DNA from 3 places in the Pseudomonas sp. AC112 genome. Region 3 is predicted to be linked to each of the others. Evidence: riboswitches for the same ligand, from Rfam matches in the RefSeq annotation. Region 3 holds a riboswitch; each other region holds the start of a gene.
What was found. A riboswitch is a leader RNA that binds a small molecule or an ion and turns the genes downstream of it on or off. The one in region 3 is predicted to bind cobalamin.

Region 1 (4,147 bases), 1.6 Mb from region 3:
CGGCCTGTTGTTCCACCACCGCCAGTTGCTGGGCGATGGCGCGGCGGGACAGCGTGCCCAGGCCCTGGCCGCCCAGCAACACGTCGCCAGACGCCGGCGTGCGCAGACCGGCGAGCAGCTTGAGCAAAGTGGACTTGCCGGAGCCATTCGGCCCGACAATCCCCAAGGTTTCACCCAGCTGAACGTCCAAGTGGATATCGCGCAGCAGCTCGACCTCACGCACCTTGAAGCCCAGTCCGGTGCAGCTCAGTACGCTCATCGCGCATTCCTCCGTCCGATCAGGATCAGCGCAAATACCGGCGCGCCGACCAGCGCAGTGACCACGCCGACGGGAATCACCTGGCCCTTGATCAAGGTGCGTGAAAGCACGTCCGCCGCAATCAAAAACAGCGCACCGCCCAACGCACTCGCCGGCAGCAGGCGTGAATGCCCGGTGCCGAGCAGCAAGCGCACGGCGTGGGGAATCACCAGCCCGACAAAGCCGATGGAGCCGACAATCGACACCATCACCGCCGTCACCAGGGCCGCGCAGCCCACCAGCACAAATTGCACGCGGCGCACCGGGATACCAAGTGACGCCGCCGAGTCGCTGCCGAAGGTAAACGCATCCAGCGCCCGTCGGTGCCACAGGCACACGGCCAACCCAGCGACCGCTACCGGCACCGCCAGCCACACCGAGGGCCAGCGCACGCCGCTGAGGTTGCCCAGCAGCCAGAACATGATGCCGCGCGCCTGTTCGGAACTGGCCGACTTGGTGATCAGAAACGCGGTGAGTGCATTGAACAGCTGCGAGCCGGCAATGCCGGCGAGGATGATCTGGCCGGTGCCGCTGGCCGAACCACTGGCACGCGCCAATAGGATCACCAGCGCAAATGCCGCCATCGCGCCGACGAATGCGCCGGCCGACAACGAAATCAAGCCACCGCCCACGCCCATCAACGCCACCAACACCGCGCCAGTCGAAGCGCCAGCGCTGATGCCCAGCAGGTACGGATCGGCCAGCGGGTTGCGCAACAGCGATTGCAGGATCACCCCGCAGGTGGCCAGCCCCGCACCGCACGCGGCAGCGACCAGGGCGCGGGTGAGGCGGTAGTTCCACACCACGCCTTCGTCGATGGGGTCGAGCACGTAGCCGGCCGCCCACAGTTTGTTGGCGAGTACCTGGAGCACCACGTGCGGCGAGATGGCGGTTTCACCGATGGCCACGCCGGCAAGTACGGCGGCCAGGAGCAGGGCCAGGGCGAGCAGGGTGCGCATCATTTAGGCAGGTCGTAGCCGTCGATGGCCGTGGCCAGTTGTTCAAGACCGTCGAACATGCGGATACTGGCCTGCAACGCCAGGGCGTCGAGGATGATGATACGGTTGTTTTTCACCGCGTCCATGTTGCGGGTCACCGGGTCGCTGCGCAAAAACGCCAGTTTCTTTTCATGGTCGTCGGCGGGGTAGCGGCGGCGGTCCATGCGCGCGATCACCAGGAAGGTCGGGTTAGCCTTGGCAATGGTTTCCCAGCCGACGGCGGGCCACTCTTCATCGGACTGCACCACGTTGGACAGGCCGAGGGTTTGCAGCATGAATTCGGGAATGCCTTTATGGCCGGCCACGTACGGGTCGCTGGCCATCTCCGAACTGGAGAACCATACCAGCGCGCTGGCCTGCTTGAGGCCTTTGCCTTGCACCGTGGCGACGGACTTGGCCAGGCGTGCCTTGAGCTCATCGTTCAACTGCTGGCCGCGATCCTGAACGTCGAAAATCTGCGCCAGTTGGCTGATGCTCTTATAGATAGTTTCGATACGGAACGGCTCCAGCCGTGTGCCGTCGGCGCCCACCAGGTTGTCCTTGCCTTCACAGTCGGAGGGCAGCAAGTAGGTGGGGATCTTCAGTTCATGGAATTGCTCGCGGGTGCCGACCACGCCTTGCGGCCCGACCACCCATTCCAGCTCGGCGGCCACCAGTTGCGGGCGCTTGGCGATCACGGCTTCGAAGCTCGGCTCGTTGTTGGCCAGGCGCTCGATGCGGTCATTCTGCGTTTTGTATTGCGGCAACACACTGTTGAACCACAGCGAGGTGCCGACCACTTTGTCGCCCACGCCCAAGGCATACAGCATCTCGGTGGCGGCCTGGCCGATGGTCACGCTACGGGCGGGGGCTTGCTGGAAGGTGAGGCTGCTGCCGCAGTTTTCCACGATCAATGGGTAGTGGGTGGGCGCGGCGTGGGCCAGGGCACAGTAGCCAATGCCGGTGAGCAGGGCGGTAACGCGTGGCAGCATGAGGCGATCTCCGAGTGAACCGTACGTGGAACTGGGGAGGTACGGTTCGGAAACACACCCTCGAGCGCTGTGGTAGAGACAGGCAAGAATGTCCTTCCCGGACACCCCGCCGGTTAGTGATTGAGCTTGAGCCGGCAGGTCTCCTGACTGATGCGTCGTCGCCACGCTCCGGCCTTCCCGGACAAGGTCCAGTGGCATCGAGGAGCAGGCTCAGCACCTACAGTTGCGGGGGCAGTTCCGATTGGCGCGCAGGTACCGCGCTTCGGATTCCCTATTAGTCCCGTTTGGGAACCGGCGCGGTATGGTAGTCGATCGCGAGGTTGAACGGGAGGCCGTGAACTCAACGGTAGCTCTGGGCTGGCACGCCGGTCGACGTTGCGGTGATCGGCAAAGCCGTCGAAGGGCAGGATTTGAAGGGTCTGCAGATTTACTACTCGGGCACCGATGCGCAGAAGGACAAAGTGCGTGCGGCGGTTGAGAAGTCGCAGGCGCAGTTTCATTACATCAATGCGCAATGAGGGGCGGCCAACGGGCGCAGGTATCTACACCTCGCTGGGTACGGCGCTGGCGACTTGACGGCCGGGCGCAATCTTACTGTTAACCTCCGCGATCCAGAATGTGGGAGCTGACTTGCCTGCGAAGGCGGCCTCACAGACGACCGCTATCTGACTGTAACCCCCCCCGGCGATCCAAATGTAGGAGCTGGCTTGCCAGCGGTGGCGGCCTGACAGCCGACCACAATCTAACTGTCGCCCCGCGATCCAAATGTAGGAGCTGGCTTGCCAGCGATGGTGGCCTGACAGCCGACCTAGATGTTGGATCTTACCGGGTACATATCCGTTATTTAGGTAAGGGCTGCTATGGGTTCCGCCCTTACGGCGGGTCACTTTGGAAAAGAGCCCCAAAGTAACCAAAGGGCTCTTGCCCCAACACTCGGCACCTCGCTCACGCTCGGTGTGCCCGTAATCCGCCAGGTATTTGGGGGGCCGCCGCCACGCGCCATCCATGGCGCGGGGCGGCTAAACCGGCATCCCTGCCGGTTTACCCCCCAAATCCCTGTCGAATTCCGGCCAGCGTGTTTGACGGGGCGCCTGAGATCAAAAGCAGGATCAAGATCAAGATCAAGATCAAGATCAAGATCAAGATCACGAGCGGCTCGCTTCGCATCGTGGTTGGTTTGGGTGTGACGCCGTTCAACAGGTGAAGCCTCGGTCAGAGACGAATGTCCTCTGGACCTTGTATCAGCGCTTCAATGCGCGTGCCGGTGGCGCGTTCTTCGTTGCTGAAACCGTCGTAGTCGGCCAGGTTGGCGAAGCGGATGCCGGTCAGGCGTTCTATCTGGATCACGCTGCGCTGGTAGGTCCTGAGTTGGCCGAACACCAGGTCGAGTTGGCCCAGTTCGCGGCTCTGGTCGATCATGTAGGCACTGGCCGAAGGCTTGCCGTCATCGCTGAGGTAGGCGACGACTTTCCAGAATGCCTTGGGGATCTGCACGCCGCGGTACACACGGTCGTCGTCGGCGAATACCGGGCCGCTGAACACGGTGGCCCGGGCTTTCCAGCGTTGGGTGTTGTCGAGGATGTAGTCTTCAAGCTCCAGCCAGGTCTTCTGGTTGAACCCGCTCATCTGCGGTGAACAGTTGGTGAAATGAAAGGTGTCGAGGTTGGCGGTTTGCGCCGTGTCGCCCCAGTTGGGGTCTTGGCGGCGGACCAGGTGGCCGCGGTCCAGGCCATTGCTGGCATAGAGCGCTTCGCCCACCTGTGCGTCCGTGGGCAGGCGGCCGTCGTAGGCCCAGGTGTCGTTGCTGCGGACGATGTCTACGTGCTGGCCGCCGTCGATGTTGACGCCCACGTACAGTGCGAGGCGCTTCGCGCGTGACA
Region 2 (4,147 bases), 1.9 Mb from region 3:
TCAAGCCAACACTCGGCGCCTGGTGCGCGGCCTGGAGCAGACGGTGCAGCAGTTCGGGGGCGACAGTGCCGCCGCTGAAGTGGCGCATGTCGCGGCGTTCGGCGATGGCGCGGTAGACAGCTTGGCGGTCGGCCTCGGGGAAGGCGTTGTCGGTCATGGCCTCATCGCCGGCAAGCCGGCTCCTACAAGATCGGGCGCGAACAATGCGGCCACCGCCTGGGGATTCGATGGGAAATAGAAATGTACGTAGGATGCCGTCATCCGACCCTGGCGATAAACCGCCTCGGCACCGCGCCCGCCATTGGGGCTAAGGCCACGCGCAATCGGTTGCCACTCGGTGGTGGTCAGGGAGTGATGATAGGTGTGGCCGCGCAGCGTACCTTCCGGCAATTCGACGCTTTGCAGGGCGAGGGCCGCGAGTTTCTTTTGCATCACGGCATCGCCCTGCAACAAGCCAACCAGTTCGGCGCGGGTGCCGTCGACATCGGTCAGCGAGTCGAGCAGGTAGAGCATGCCACCGCACTCGGCGAGCAAGGGTTTGCCGGCCGCGTGGTGGGCACGGATAGCGTCGAGCATCGGGGTGTTTTCCGACAGCGCCTGGTGGTGCAATTCCGGGTAGCCACCAGGCAGATAAAGACTGTCGGCGTCAGGCAATTCGCGGTCATGGATCGGCGAGAAGAAGCTCAATTCGGCGCCCATTGCCCGCAGCAGGTCGAGGCTGGCGCCGTAGGTAAAGGCGAAGGCTTCGTCACGCGCCACGGCGATGCGCACGCCCTTGAGCAATGGCTCGGCGTCGATCACTTGCGGCGCGGCAAAGGTCACCGGTGGCGGCAACGCTACTTCGCAACTGCTGCCCAACGCTTGGGCAGCCGCGTCCAGGCGCGCATCGAGGTCATTCAGTTCACTGGCCTGCACCAGGCCGAGGTGGCGGCTGGGTAATTCGATACCGGTCTCGCGGGACAAGGCGCCGTACCAGCGCAGGCCTTCGGTGAGGCTGCCTTCCAGCAATTGCGCATGGCGCAGGGTGCCGACGCGATTAGCCAGTACGCCAGCGAATGGCAAATCCGGCTGATAACGCGCCAAGCCCAACGCCAAGGCGCCGAACGTCTGCGCCATGGCCGTGCCGTCGATCACGCCCAGCACCGGCACGCCGAAGTGTCGGGCCAGGTCGGCGCTGGACGGTGTACCGTCGAACAGGCCCATCACGCCTTCGATCAGGATCAGGTCCGCCTCCCCCGCCGCTTCCCACAGCAGGCGGCGACTTTCCTGTTCGCCGACCATCCACATGTCCAATTGGTAAACCGGCGCACCGCTGGCACGCTCGTGGATCATCGGGTCGAGGAAGTCCGGGCCGCATTTGAACACGCGCACCTTGCGCCCCAGGTTGCGGTGCAGCCGCGCCAGTGCGGCGGTGACGGTGGTTTTGCCCTGGCCGGATGCCGGTGCGGCAATCAGGACAGCCGGGCAATGACGGGGCTGATTCAAAGTTCGACGCCCTTCTGTGCCTTGATGCCAGCCTGGAAGGCGTGCTTGAGCATGCCCATTTCGGTGACGGTGTCGCCCAGTTCGATCAATTCAGGCTTGGCACCCCGACCGGTGACCACCACATGTTGCATCGGCGGGCGGGCTTGCAGGTCGCTGAGAACCTGGTCCAAATCGAGGTAGCCGTGCTTGAGGGCGATGTTCAGCTCGTCGAGCACCACCAGGCCGATGGCCGGGTCTTGCAGCAATTCACGGGAAACCGCCCAGGCGGCTTCGGCAGCGGCGATATCGCGCTGGCGGTCCTGGGTCTCCCAAGTGAAACCTTCGCCCATCACATGGAAGCGCACTTGCTCGGGGAAGCGGCGGAAGAACAACTCTTCGCCAGTGCTGTTGCGCCCCTTGATGAACTGCACCACGCCGCACTGCATGCCGTGGCCCATGGCCCGGGCCAGCATGCCGAACGCGGAGCTGCTCTTGCCTTTGCCGTTGCCGGTCAATACCAGCAGCAAGCCACATTCGTTGGGGGAGTTGGCGATGCGCTCGTCGATCACGGCTTTTTTGCGCAGCATGCGCGCCAGGTGGCGTTCGTCGCGGTCGGGGGAATCGGTCATGGCAGCTCTCCGTTGGGGCTGGACAAAAACGGCGGGCAGGAAAAAAGAAAAAAGACAGCCAAGCATCGCCCACCGTGATGCTGTTGGATGTTTCAGGCCGGTCTCCGGGCTCATGAGTGACGCTTGCTCTTGTCGAGCAGGCAGGCCGACGGCGCGCCTTCCCATATCGCTCGCGATACAGTGGCAAAAGGCGCCGTCTTGACTCATTTACCGTTGCGGGGGCAGCGCCGGAATCGCGGCAGCACTGTGTACAAGCGCGCTCACTCACCGGCTTCCCTGTTTCACTCCATCGACCCATGGGTCACAGAGCACCTGGAACAAGCGGCGAAGGTTAGTGGGTTGGGGGTGGAGCGTCAATTAAAGCTGGCCTTGCACTTGAACCATCGCACTGCTGCCCTCCTCTACCCTTACAGGTATCAAGGAGAACACCATGCACAAAACCAGACTCGCCCTACTCATCATGGTCGCCGGCACCCTCGCCGCCTGTGGTGAAAGCTCCACCCTCCAGGTCTCCGACGGCACCGGCCCCTCGCCCAAGCTGCCGGAACCGAACAAGACGCTGATCCCCACCGTGAATATCGCGCCGGCCATCGGCTGGCCCAAAGGCGCGAAGCCCACCGCCGCCGCTGGCACCCAGGTGGCGGCCTTTGCCGACGGCCTGGACCACCCGCGCTGGCTGTATGTGCTGCCCAACGGTGACGTGCTGGTGGCGGAAACCAACGCGCCACCCAAGCCGGATGACGCCAAAGGCATTCGTGGCTGGGTGATGGAAAAAGTCATGGGCCGCGCCGGTGCCGGCGTGCCAAGCCCGAATCGCATCACGCTGCTGCGTGACGCCGACCACGATGGCGTCGCGGAAACCCGCACGGTGTTCCTCGAAAATCTCAATTCGCCGTTTGGCATGGCACTGGTCGGCAACGACCTGTACGTGGCCGACTCGGACAAGTTGCTGCGCTTTCCCTATCAACCGGGTGAAACCGCGATCAAGCAAGCCGGCACCAAGGTCGTCGACCTGCCGGGCGGCAGCATCAACCACCACTGGACCAAGAACGTGGTGGCCAGTAAGGACGGCAGCAAGCTGTACGTGAGCGTCGGCTCCAACAGCAATGTGGGGGAAAACGGCCTTGAAGCGGAACAGGGTCGGGCTGCGATCTGGGAAGTGGACCGCGCCAGCGGCGAGCACCGCCTCTTCGCCTCCGGCCTGCGCAACCCCAACGGCATGGCCTGGGAACCCCAGAGCGGCAAGCTGTGGACGGCGGTGAATGAGCGCGACGAGATCGGCAGCGACCTGGTGCCGGACTACATTACCTCGGTCAAGGATGGCGCCTTCTATGGCTGGCCATTCAGCTACTACGGCCAGCATGTCGATGTGCGCGTATCACCGCAGAATCCGGATCTGGTGGCCAAGGCAATTGCACCCGACTACGCAGTAGGCCCGCACACGGCGTCCTTGGGGCTGACGTTTGCCGAGGGCAGCAAACTCCCGGCGCAGTTCAGCAACGGCGCATTTATCGGCCAGCATGGTTCGTGGAATCGCAAGCCGCACAGTGGCTACAAGGTGATCTTTGTGCCGTTCGAGGGCGGGCAACCCAAAGGACAGCCGGTGGACGTGCTGACGGGGTTCCTCGACAAGGATGAGAAAGCTATGGGCCGGCCGGTGGGCGTGGTAATTGATCAGCAGGGGGATTTGCTGGTGGCCGATGATGTGGGGAACAAGGTGTGGCGCGTGTCGGCCGCTAAATAAACGGTAGGAGCCGGCCTGCCGGCGATGGCGGCTTCAAGGGCCTCATCGCCGGCATGCCGGCTACTACACGGCGGCGTGTCAGGGGTTGCGCGCCAGGTTTCCTGGCAGCACGCGCTTGGCGCTCAGGTAGGCATTCTGCCAATACGCCTTGGACAAGGTATCCAACTTGACCGTACCGCCGGTTTGCGGTGCGTGCACGAAGCGGCCCTCGCCCACGTAGATCCCGGCGTGGCTGACCTGGGAACCACCACCGGTGGCGAAGAACAGCAGGTCGCCGGTCTGCAGGTTTTGCTCGCTGACATCCTGCGCG
Region 3 (4,147 bases):
GCGCGTAATACGCGGCTCGTCAGCGCTCCAGGCACGGTCGAAGTGCTTGTCGAAACGCGTGCCCACGCCCTGGATCAGCAGACGCATCGGCTTGTTCGGGATTGCGGCGAAGCCTTTTACACGCAGGATGCCGTGTTGCACCACCAACTGGGTCAGGGCGTCGAGCAGCAGCGCTTCGTCGGCTTGCGGCAGGTCGATGGAGATGGAATCGAAGGCGTCGTGATCGTGATCGTCTTCACCTTCGTGATGATGATCGTGATGGCTGTGGCGACCGTCGATGTGCTCTTCGGAGCCGGCACCCAGGCCGATCAGCACGTCCAGCGGCAGGCGACCGCTGCTGGCTTCGATGATCTTCACCGCGGGTGGCAGTTCTTCGGCGACTTCCAGGCGCACGCGGGCCAGGTCTTCGGGGCTGATCAAGTCGCTCTTGTTGAGGATTACCAGGTCGGCGCTGGCCAGTTGGTCGGCGAACAGCTCGTGCAGGGGGGATTCGTGGTCCAGGTTCGGGTCGAGCTTGCGCTGGGCATCGACTTGGTCCGGGAACGCCGCGAAGGTGCCTGCGGCCACGGCCGGGCTGTCGACCACGGTGATCACCGCGTCAACGGTGCAGGCGCTGCGGATTTCCGGCCACTGGAAGGCTTGTACCAACGGCTTTGGCAGGGCCAGGCCGGAGGTTTCGATGAGGATATGGTCGAGGTCACCACGACGGGCGACCAATTCGCGCATCACCGGGAAGAATTCTTCCTGCACGGTGCAGCACAGGCAGCCGTTGGCCAGCTCATAGACGCGGCCGTTGGCTTCTTCTTCGGTGCAACCGATGGAGCACTGCTTGAGGATTTCACCGTCGATACCCAACTCGCCGAATTCATTGACGATCACCGCGATACGGCGGCCCTGGGCGTTGTCGAGCATGTGGCGCAGCAAGGTGGTCTTGCCCGAGCCGAGGAAGCCGGTAACGATGGTGACGGGAAGTTTGGCCAGTGTTTTCATCGGATGCCCTTGGGGGCGGGCATACGGGACGATAGGCCCTGCGACGGCACGCAGCAGCGGATTTCGTCACCGGATCACCCCGCCCGGTTGAAGTGGAAAATCGGTTGCGAGGCAGGTCTCCTGGCTTGGGGCTTGCGGGTCATGCGACCGGCGCTGGCTGCGCCTTCCCGCCGTAATGGCAGTGGCGTGGCAGTCAGATGAACCCTTTACAGTTGCGGGGGCAGCCGCGGCTTGGACCGCGTTCCCTTCTTAGCTTCAGCCTGGGCTGAAGAACCTCGAGGGTGCAAGGCTACGCAGTGCTTGGGGGATGGTCAATGATGGGGTGGCTGGGTACATATCCCAATTGACTCCCCCAATCCCTCCATGCTCTCCTACACACCTTGTTTCGGGTGCCCTTCACAGGGTGAAACGGGAAACCGGTGCGTCATAGCGTTATGACCAGTCCGGTGCTGCCCCCGCAACGGTAAGCGAGCGAAGTGTCACAGCCACTGTGCAGATGCATGGGAAGGCGACGCTTTAAGGACTCCCCAGGAGCCCCCTCGCAAGCCCGGAGACCGGCCCGAAAAAATCAGATAACAAACCCGCGGTGGGCGGGCGCTGTTCAGAACCCCGCGTGCCTGGCTCGCGGGGTTTTCATGCGCTCGTTTCACCCTGACACCCAGAAGGGACGCGCCATGTCGATCATCAGCAGCACCTCGCACACCGCCAGCAGCTCCGCCACCCTGAGCCAACGCCTGACCGCCGCCATCGGCGCGTCGATCCTCGGCGCGTGCCTGGTGTACTTCGCCGGTTTCTCGCACATCGAGGCCGTGCACAACGCCGCCCACGATACCCGCCACAGCGCCGCGTTCCCGTGCCACTGAGACCTGCCGACATGATCAAGCGTATCGCGCAAACCGCAGGTTTCACCGGTCTCCTGGCCGCCCTGCTGCTGACCCTGTTGCAAAGCTTCTGGGTCGCCCCGCTGATTCTGCAGGCGGAAACCTACGAAAACGCCCCGGCCGCCACCGAAGTGGCCCATGTGCACACCGAGGGTGCCTCCGCCCACACCCACGACGCCGAAGCCTGGGAACCCGAAGATGGCTGGCAACGCGTGCTGTCCACCACCGGCGGCAACCTGGTGGTCGCGGTCGGTTTTGCGTTGATGCTGGCCGGCCTGTACACCCTGCGTGCGCCGACCCGCACGGCGCAAGGCCTGCTCTGGGGCCTGGCGGGTTACGCAACCTTTGTACTGGCGCCAACCCTGGGCCTGCCGCCCGAGCTGCCAGGCACCGCTGCGGCAGACCTGGCGCAACGGCAGATCTGGTGGATCGGCACTGCCGCGTCGACCGCCGCCGGTATCGCGCTGATTGTGTTCGGTCGCAACTGGCTGCTCAAAGCGCTGGGCGTGGCGATCCTGGTGGTGCCGCACGTGATCGGTGCTCCACAGCCAGAAGTACACTCGATGCTGGCCCCGGAAGCCCTGGAAGCCCAGTTCAAGATCGCTTCGCAGTTGACCAACGTCGCATTCTGGCTGGCCCTGGGTCTGATCAGTGCGTGGCTGTTCCGCCGCAACCGTGACGATCGTTACGCGGCATGATCCTGGTGGTCGGCCTGGGCTGCCAGCGCGGTTGTGATGTTCACGCCTTGCTGGCCCTGTTTGATGCAGCCCTCGCCGAGGGCGGTATCGAGCGCCAGCGCATCACCGCGCTGGCCAGTATCGATCGCAAACAGGACGAACCAGGCCTGCTGGCGCTGGCCAAAGCACTGGACCTGACGTTGCAGTGTTTCAGCGCCGAGCAACTGGCGGTTTTCGAAAACCGCCTGAGCCACAAGTCCAAGGTGGTTTTTGCCCACACCGGCTGTTACGGCATCGCTGAAAGCGCCGCCCTGGCATTGGCTGAACACCTCGGTCACGCCCCTGCCCGCCTGCTGATCACCCGCAAAAAAACCGCCCACGCCACCTTTGCATTGGCGTGCGCCGGCTAAAATCCCGATAATCGCCCGCCCCGATCATGAATAACATTCATGCTCGCCCGTTTTTCGACAGGAATTACCATGACCGTCTACTTCATCGGCGCAGGCCCCGGCGACCCGGAATTGATCACCGTCAAAGGCCAGCGGCTGATCCGCCATTGCCCGGTCATCATCTACGCCGGTTCGCTGGTGCCAGCGGCCGTGCTGGAAGGTCATCAGGCAGAAACGGTGGTCAACAGTGCCGAATTGCACCTGGAACAGATCATCGACCTGATCACGGCCGCCCACGCAAAGGGGCAGGATGTGGCGCGCGTACACTCCGGTGACCCGAGCCTGTATGGCGCGATTGGCGAACAGATCCGCCATTTGCGCGAGCTGAACATCCCCTTCCAGATCATCCCTGGCGTCACCGCGGTAGCCGCTTGCGCGGCGCTGCTGGAAACCGAACTGACCCTGCCCGACATCGCCCAAAGCGTGATCCTGACCCGCTACGCTGATAAAACCAGCATGCCGGCCGGTGAAGACTTCGACAGCCTGGCCCGCCACGGCACAACCATGGCGATCCACCTGGGGGTCAACCACCTGGCTAAGATCGTCGCCGAACTGCTGCCGCACTATGGCGCGGATTGCCCGATTGCCGTGGTGCACCGCGCGACGTGGCCGGATCAGGATTGGGCAGTCGGCACCCTCGATGACATTACCGAGAAAGTGGCGGCGAAAGGGTTTCGACGTACGGCATTGATTGTGGTGGGTCGGGTGCTGGCCAATGATAGTTTCAGTGAGTCCTCGTTGTATCGGGCCGGGCATGCACACCTTTACCGACCGTGACAAACAACCTCACAAAATGACCGCAACTCACTGATATATTTGAATACGTTGATACTGTAGGAGCTGGCTTGCCAGCGATCGCGGCGTATCTGCTGCCGAATCTGTTGACTGACACGCCGCTATCGCCGCCAAGCCGGCTCCTACAGTTAATCTTCAGTATTAGGTGAACAGCGTAAGACGCTGAATTTTAAGCATAAAAAACGGCGCTCACGGGGCGCCGTTTTTTTGTTTGCAGTGAACACCTTACTCAGTAGTAGGCGTTTTCTTTCTGCGTGTGGTCGGTCACGTCACGTACACCCTTGAGCTCCGGAATGCGCTCAAGCAAGGTGCGCTCGATGCCTTCACGCAAAGTCACGTCCGCTTGGCCACAGCC

Region 1: it holds a riboswitch for cobalamin, as region 3 does, so the genes downstream of both, AC0IYN_RS20580 (ABC transporter substrate-binding protein) here and AC0IYN_RS27785 (CbtB domain-containing protein) in region 3, are expected to answer to the same signal.
Region 2: it holds a riboswitch for cobalamin, as region 3 does, so the genes downstream of both, cobO (cob(I)yrinic acid a,c-diamide adenosyltransferase) here and AC0IYN_RS27785 (CbtB domain-containing protein) in region 3, are expected to answer to the same signal.

The regions. Positions count from the first base shown of each region.
Region 1 covers NZ_CEEDCM010000001.1:4,420,313-4,424,459, forward strand. The annotation lists gene AC0IYN_RS20570 (ABC transporter ATP-binding protein) at 1-259, opposite strand, end outside; gene AC0IYN_RS20575 (FecCD family ABC transporter permease) at 256-1,260, opposite strand; gene AC0IYN_RS20580 (ABC transporter substrate-binding protein) at 1,257-2,267, opposite strand; cobalamin riboswitch at 2,384-2,578, opposite strand; gene AC0IYN_RS20585 (hypothetical protein) at 2,648-2,785, shown strand; gene AC0IYN_RS20590 (DNA/RNA non-specific endonuclease) at 3,480-4,147, opposite strand, start outside.
Region 2 covers NZ_CEEDCM010000001.1:4,082,461-4,086,607, reverse strand. The annotation lists gene bluB (5,6-dimethylbenzimidazole synthase) at 1-157, opposite strand, end outside; gene AC0IYN_RS18900 (cobyrinate a,c-diamide synthase) at 154-1,485, opposite strand; gene cobO (cob(I)yrinic acid a,c-diamide adenosyltransferase) at 1,482-2,093, opposite strand; cobalamin riboswitch at 2,172-2,424, opposite strand; gene AC0IYN_RS18890 (PQQ-dependent sugar dehydrogenase) at 2,524-3,837, shown strand; gene AC0IYN_RS18885 (C40 family peptidase) at 3,916-4,147, opposite strand, start outside.
Region 3 covers NZ_CEEDCM010000001.1:5,991,829-5,995,975, forward strand. The annotation lists gene cobW (cobalamin biosynthesis protein CobW) at 1-990, opposite strand, end outside; cobalamin riboswitch at 1,084-1,283, opposite strand; cobalamin riboswitch at 1,361-1,567, shown strand; gene AC0IYN_RS27785 (CbtB domain-containing protein) at 1,665-1,853, shown strand; gene AC0IYN_RS27790 (CbtA family protein) at 1,865-2,569, shown strand; gene AC0IYN_RS27795 (cobalamin biosynthesis protein) at 2,566-2,958, shown strand; gene cobM (precorrin-4 C(11)-methyltransferase) at 3,028-3,774, shown strand; gene nfuA (Fe-S biogenesis protein NfuA) at 4,022-4,147, opposite strand, start outside.